DNA from 3 places in the Streptomyces sp. NPDC023838 genome. Region 1 is predicted to be linked to each of the others. Evidence: riboswitches for the same ligand, from Rfam matches in the RefSeq annotation. Region 1 holds a riboswitch; each other region holds the start of a gene.

What was found. Region 1 has a riboswitch for cyclic di-AMP ahead of AB0G17_RS36860 (LysM peptidoglycan-binding domain-containing M23 family metallopeptidase). Riboswitches for the same ligand answer to the same signal wherever they lie in the genome.
Positions count from the first base shown of each region.
Region 2: it holds a riboswitch for cyclic di-AMP, as region 1 does, so the genes downstream of both, AB0G17_RS18035 (M23 family metallopeptidase) here and AB0G17_RS36860 (LysM peptidoglycan-binding domain-containing M23 family metallopeptidase) in region 1, are expected to answer to the same signal.
Region 3: it holds a riboswitch for cyclic di-AMP, as region 1 does, so the genes downstream of both, AB0G17_RS33100 (LysM peptidoglycan-binding domain-containing protein) here and AB0G17_RS36860 (LysM peptidoglycan-binding domain-containing M23 family metallopeptidase) in region 1, are expected to answer to the same signal.

Region 1 is NZ_JBFAAD010000068.1:6,858-9,112, forward strand. It holds gene AB0G17_RS36855 (alpha-galactosidase) at 1-605, shown strand, start outside; cyclic di-AMP (ydaO/yuaA leader) riboswitch at 993-1,158, shown strand; gene AB0G17_RS36860 (LysM peptidoglycan-binding domain-containing M23 family metallopeptidase) at 1,163-2,143, shown strand.
Region 2 is NZ_JBFAAD010000013.1:36,472-38,726, forward strand. It holds gene AB0G17_RS18030 (GntR family transcriptional regulator) at 1-392, opposite strand, end outside; gene AB0G17_RS18035 (M23 family metallopeptidase) at 599-1,369, opposite strand; cyclic di-AMP (ydaO/yuaA leader) riboswitch at 1,383-1,543, opposite strand; gene AB0G17_RS18040 (pitrilysin family protein) at 1,783-2,255, opposite strand, start outside.
Region 3 is NZ_JBFAAD010000043.1:6,069-8,323, reverse strand. It holds gene AB0G17_RS33105 (aldo/keto reductase) at 1-783, shown strand, start outside; cyclic di-AMP (ydaO/yuaA leader) riboswitch at 1,142-1,327, shown strand; gene AB0G17_RS33100 (LysM peptidoglycan-binding domain-containing protein) at 1,332-2,165, shown strand.

The sequences.
Region 1 (2,255 bases):
GCGGCCGGATCGACCTCGGCATCCTCTCCCGTACGGACCAGGTGTGGACCTCCGACAACACCGACCCGCTGGACCGGCTCGCCATCCAGGACGGCTTCAGCCAGCTGCACCCGGCCCGGGTGATGGCCGCCTGGGTCACCGACAGCCCCAACGTCCTGCTCAACGGCCGCCACAGCAGCCTGCGCTTCCGCTTCGTGAGCGCGATGGCCGGGGTGCTCGGCGTCGGCGGCGACCTCACCCGGTGGAGCGAGGCCGAACTGGCCGAGGCGCGCGGGTGGGTGGAGCTGTACAAGGCGATCCGGCCGGTGGTGCAGCTCGGGGACCAGTACCGGCTGCGGCCACCCGCGGGCGGCCTCAGCGCCGTCCAGTACGTGCGCGGCGACGACACCGTGGTCCTGGCCCACCTCCAGGCCCAGCATTACGGGGAGCGGCCCCCGGCCGTGCGGCTGCGCGCCCTGGACCCGGCGGCGGCCTATCGGTGCCTGGACACCGGGGCCGTACACAGGGGAGCGGTATTGCTGCACCGGGGACTGGACACCGGGCTGCGGGGCGATCTTGATGCGTCGGTGTTCCGTCTGCGGCGGCTGAGCGCGCATCCGGCATAAGGAATGCGCGTTCTCGGTGCGGTAAAGATCTTCATCGGGATGTAGTGGTCAAAACTGGACAGAGTGGGGCGATGAGTGGTGAGAAGGGGTTAATGGGTTGGAATTTTCGACCGGATTGGGCGATTTGATGGCCCCTGTCCATCTGCCTCGCAGGAAAGGGCGGTTGTCCGTGAGCAGCGTCATATCCGTGACGTTCCGTGGTGGCGGCCCCGAATGAATTCCCCCGTGCGGCGGGGCCCGTTGGGAATTCAGGTCGACGCAGGGTGACCGCAATTCCCGGCTGAATTCCCGGCCGGGAATCCCGAAGGCGAATGGGTACTTGTCGTGGCACGCCGGGCTCGCTTACGGTCACCGCAATCCGGGTGGACCGCCGAATCCTGCCACCGCTCGGAATCCGCACCCATCCACGCGCGGCAGGAGCGGGGGACCCAGGTAAGCGCCGTCCGGAATTCCGGCACGGCTCGGGGTGAAGCCGGAGCACCGTACACGGTGCCCGGCCGGGCAGCTCCAGCCCGAACCCGACAGCTCACCTCGCAGGCGCCGGAGAGGAATCCGCCATGCCCGCGAAGGGTAAGCACCGCCGTCCCAAGTCCAACCCGATATCCCGGGGCATGGTCGCCGCCGGTACGGGTGGCGCCGCGCTCGCCATCCCGCTGCTCGGCGCCACCGGTGCGCACGCCGCGGTGAAGACCGCCGCCCCCGCCACCGCGCCGCAGCAGGCCGCCCGCGCCGCCACGACCTTCGTCGCCGCTCCGGCCACCGCCCCGCAGGCCGCCCCCACCACGTACAAGGTCAAGAGCGGCGACTGCCTGTCGCAGATCGCCGCGGACCACCGGCTGGGCGGCTGGCAGCGGCTCTACCAGGACAACCGCGAGGTCGTCGGCTCCGACCCGTCGCTGATCCGTCCGGGCATGAAGCTCACGCTCGGCGCGAAGGCCGCGGGCGGCACGTCGCACGGCTCCGCCAAGGCGAGCGGCTCGCACGACTCCGGTACGAAGGCGTCGGCCCCCCACACGTCGAAGTCGTCCCCGGCCCCCTCCGCCCCCAAGGCGTCCGCCCCCAAGGCGTCCGCCCCCAAGGCGTCCGCCGCCGAGACCGCCTCGGCCACCACCGCGAACCAGGGCTCCTCCGCCGGCTTCCGCGCGCCGCTCGACAGCGTGAGCATCGGCACCCCGTACCGCATGGCCGGATCCATGTGGTCCAGCGGCTACCACACGGGCGTCGACTTCGCGGCCGAGACCGGCACCGTGGTGAAGGCCGTCGGCGCGGGCACGGTCGTCTCGGCCGGCTGGGGCGGCGCGTACGGCAACCAGGTCGTCATCCGGCACGCCGACGGCATGTACTCGCAGTACGCCCACTTCTCGCAGCTCTCCGTCTCGGCGGGGCAGACCGTGACCGAGGGGCAGCAGATCGGCCTCTCCGGCGCCACCGGCAACGTCACCGGCCCGCACCTGCACTTCGAGATCCGCACCACGCCCGACTACGGCTCGGACGTCGACCCGCTCGCCTACCTCCGCCAGCAGGGCGCGAACCTCTGACGGCCCTTGTCCCACACGGTAATTGGCGCGTATTCCCGCTGCGGGAAACTGACCGGGTGGCTTATATCACCCACCGTCAACCCCTCCTTACGGTCGCGTAGGTCACACCCAT
Region 2 (2,255 bases), on a different contig from region 1:
TGGAACCAGACGTCCAGCGAGCGCAGATCCTCGCCCTGGGCCCGCCGGATGCGCTCCTGACCGAGCCTGACCAGGCCGCGCAGCACCTTGAGATGGGCCTCGGTGCGCCGGGCGGCGGCCCGCGAGGCGGCCAGTGGCTCCAGCATCGTGCGCAGTTCGAGCAGGTCGGCGGCCTCCTGCTCGGTCGGCTCGGCGACACACGCCCCGGCGTGCCGGCGCGTGGTGACGAAGCCCTCGGACTCCAGCGTGCGCAGCGCCTCGCGGACCGGGACGCGGGAGACCCCGTACCGCCGGGCGAGGACTTCCTCGGTGAGCCGGCTGCCGCGCGCGAAGAGTCCCGCGACGATGTCGTCGCGGATTGCCGTGCATACCGATTGCGCCGGAATGCGCATGACCGAACCTCCGCCTTAATCCCCGCGAAACGCGGTCGATCGACGCCTGTTCGGCGACTCTATTCCAGCGGCTGTTAATTCCCTGTGACATGCCGTATGCAATGCATATCTTTTGGCCACGGCCCGCTCACCGCACGGCGGCGGCAGCGCCGAAGCCCCCGGCGCGGGGCGCCGGGGGCTTCGGTGGAGTGTGCGGACGGACCGCGTCAGACGTTGACGCCGTGCGAGCGCAGATACGCGATCGGGTCGATGTCCGAGCCGTACTCCGGGGAGGTGCGGGCCTCGAAGTGGAGGTGCGGGCCGGTCGTGTTGCCGGTGTTGCCGGAGAGGCCGATCTGCTGGCCCGGCTCGACGCGCTGGCCGACGGAGACGCCGATGGACGACAGGTGGCCGTACTGCGTGTACGTACCGTCGTTCATGCGGATGACGATGTTGTTGCCGTAGGCGCCGCCCCAGCCCGCCTCGACGACGGTGCCCAGGCCGACGGCGTGCACCGAGGTGCCGCTGCCCGCGTGGAAGTCGATGCCGGTGTGGCTGCCGGAGGACCAGATCGAGCCGCCGGTCTTGTAGCCGGTGGAGACGTAACTGCCGTCGATCGGGGCGACGAAGGAGTTGAGGCGCTTGCGCTCGGCCTCGCGGGCGGCGCGCTCCTTGGCGGCACGCTCCTCCTTGGCCTTCGCCTCGGCCATGCGCTTCGCCTCGGCGGCGGCGCGGGCCTTGTCGGCGGCGTGCTTCTGGGCGGCGGCCTGGGCGTCGATGCGGTCGGCGAGGGAGTCGCCGATCACGATGGCCTGGGTGATGCCGGTGTCCTCGACGGAGGCCGCGGCGGGCGCCGAGTTCTCGGCGGCCAGGGCCGGGGAGGCGAGGGTGCCCACGACGCCGGCGGTGGCGAGAGTGGCGATGCCCGCTATGTTCGCGCTCTTGCGCGACATGGCGCTCGGACGACGGTGCTTCCCGGTGGCACGGGTGAACGCCATGAAGTGGCGGTGTCCTTTCCTTCCATCTCGCCTACCGGGTTAGCTGACGGGTTCGGAGCAGGAAGGTCTCCTACGGGCCCCTCCGCGGGCGGAGGCGTCCGATTCACCCCAGGGACTGAGTGGGTCCCCGGCTCCCCTGGCTCGCGCCAGTTGGGGACTCGGCGATCGCTGTCCGGTGCCGCGGCTGCGACGGGTGGTGACGGACAGCGCGATTGACGCTAGACGGCTGATCTTTCAATCACCAAACAGACACGTCTTTTTGTAGCGCACGCCACATGACAGACAGGCAACCTCCCCAATAAAACGGACATAAGGAAGGACCCCGGCGGCCACTGGGCCACCGGGGTCCTCGCCCGCCTCGTCCGCCCGCCTCGTCCGGCCGCCTTCGGCGGACAGCCCTGGCGGAGGCTCAATCAGCCCGCGACGACGGTGACTTCACCGATCCCGAGCGCCTTGACGGGCTCCTCGATCTGCGCCGCGTCCCCGACGAGGACCGTCACCAGACGGTCCACCGGGAAGGCGCTGACGACCGCCGCCGTGGCCTCCACGGTGCCCGTGTCGGCCAGCCGCGCGTACAACTGCGCCTGGAAGTCGTCCGGGAGGTGCTGCTCGACCTGGTCGGCCAGCGTCCCGGCGACGGCGGCCGCCGTCTCGTACTTCAGCGGGGCCACGCCCACCAGGTTCTGCACGGCGGTCTCCCGCTCGGCGTCCGTCAGACCCTCGGCGGCGAGCTTGCGCAGCACCGTCCACAGGTCGTCCAGGGCCGGGCCGGTGTTGGGCGTGTCGACCGAGCCGCTGATGGCGAGCATGGCCGCGCCGGTGCCCTCCGCGCCGGAGCGCAGCACCTGACCGTACGCACGTACTCCGTACGTGTAGCCCTTCTCCT
Region 3 (2,255 bases), on a different contig from region 1:
ACGCCCAGCGACCGCGAACGGTCCATCCGCGTGCTGCGGCGGGCGGTCGAACTCGGCGTCAACCACATCGACACCGCGGCCTTCTACTTCTCCCGGCTCCGTTCTGCCAACGAGCTCATCAACCGGGCGCTGGCGCCCTATTCGGACGATCTGGTCATCGTGACGAAGGTCGGGCCCGGGCGCGACGCGTCGGGCGAGTGGCTGCCTTGGGCCACGCCGGAGCAGCTGCGCGGCCAGGTCGAGGAGAACCTGCGCCAGCTCGGCCGCGACCACCTCGATGTGGTCAACCTGCGCCTCAACGGGCCGGGTTCGCTCGCCGAGCACTTCGGCGCCCTGGCCGAACTCCGCGACGCGGGCCTCATCCGCCACCTGGGCATCTCCAACATCGACCCTGAGCACCTCGCGGAGGCCCAGGCCATCGCGCCGGTGGTCTGTGTGCAGAACCGGTACGGCCTGGACAGCCGGCGTACGGGCTCCGACGAGGTGCTGCGGCTCTGCGGCGAGCAGGGCATCGCGTTCGTCCCGTTCTTCGCCATCGCCGGGGAGGGGCGCGAGAGCGGCGCGGGGCAGGGTGGCGGCACGGACAACGACGCGGTCCTCGCGGTCGCCCGCGCGCACGGGGTGACGTCCGCGCAGGTCCGCCTCGCGTGGACGCTCCAGCAGGGCGACCACGTGCTGGCCATCCCCGGCACCGGCAACCCGGACCACCTGGTGGAGAACGTGGCGGCGGGCGCGCTGCGGCTCACGGCCGAGGAGATGGCACTGCTCGGGTCCCCGAGCTGAGGTCATCGAGCCTCTCCGCCCCTCTCTCGATCTCTTGATGTCCGAAATGGACCACAGAGGGGTAGTTCCGCTCCTATGTCGCCAATCGATTCATTGGGAATGATAAAGCAGCTTACCTTTCGCTTTAGTCGCTGCCGATGGAATTGCCATGAGCGGCAGAAGGAGTGAATTGGGTCACGCGGGCCCCTGGCGGGCAGGCGCCCGCAACGCGTGCATTGCGGTCCCTGGAGGGGGAGTTGGGGGTACGGGGAGAGGGGCGCCCGTATTCCCTCTCCCTGGTGGATCTTTCTCGCGGATGCCGTGATGAATTTGAGGTCTTGTTTCGGCCAGTCGAATTCGTTTACGGTCACCGTCAAATCCGGATGGACCGCCGAATCCTGCCGCTGTCCGGAAACCTCCCACACACGGAATGGCAGGAGCGGGGGACCCAGGTAAGCCGCCGAATCCGGATGACGGAACGGCTCGGGGTGAAGCCGCGTGCGCCGCGGCCGGGCAGCTCTCGCCCGAACCCGACAGCTCACCTCGCAGGCGAAGGAGAGGAATGCGCCATGCCTGCAAAGGGTAAGCACCGCCGCCCGAAGTCCAGCTCCCTGACCCGGGGCATCGCCGCCGCGGGCACGGGCGGGGCCGCGCTCATCATTCCGGTGATCGGCGCGACCAGCGCCGGTGCCGCACCTTCGGCGGCGCCGCACTCCGGCACCGCCGTGAAGGCGGCGCCCGCCGTCGCGGCCGCCGCGCCGGGTGTGGCCGCCGCCAAGCCGATCGTGGTGAAGAAGGCCGCCGCGACGACGTACTCCGTCGTCGCCGGGGACTGCCTCTCCAAGATCGCCCAGGACCTCGACGTGAGCGGCGGCTGGAAGAAGCTCTACCAGGACAACCGCCAGGCCATCGGCGGCAACCCGGCCCTGATCCACCCGGGCCTGGAGCTGTCCGTGGGCAAGAAGGCGCAGGCTACGGCCGCGGCCGACCGTGCGGCCACCTCGGCCCGGGCCGACCGCTCGACGCGGACGACCACGCTGCCCCACCAGGCGACCGCCGCCGTGGCGAAGACGTCGACGTACGCGAACAACCTGGACGGCTGGATCCGGCAGTCGCTGGACATCATGGCCCAGCACGGCATCCCGGGCTCGTACGAGGGCATCTACCGCAACGTCATGCGCGAGTCGTCGGGCAACCCGCTGGCCATCAACAACTGGGACTCCAACGCCGTGGCCGGCACGCCCTCCAAGGGCCTGCTCCAGGTCATCGACCCCACCTTCCAGGCCTTCCACGTGCCGGGTACGTCGACGGACAGCTACGACCCCGTCGCCAACATCGTCGCCGCGTGCAACTACGCGGCCAAGACGTACGGCTCCATCGACAACGTGAACGGCGCGTACTGATCGAAGCCCCCTGACGAGGTCGCCGCCTTCGGCCGCACCGCCTCCCCTCGCGGACCATCTGGTCCGTCACAGACCATCCAGTCCGTGGCG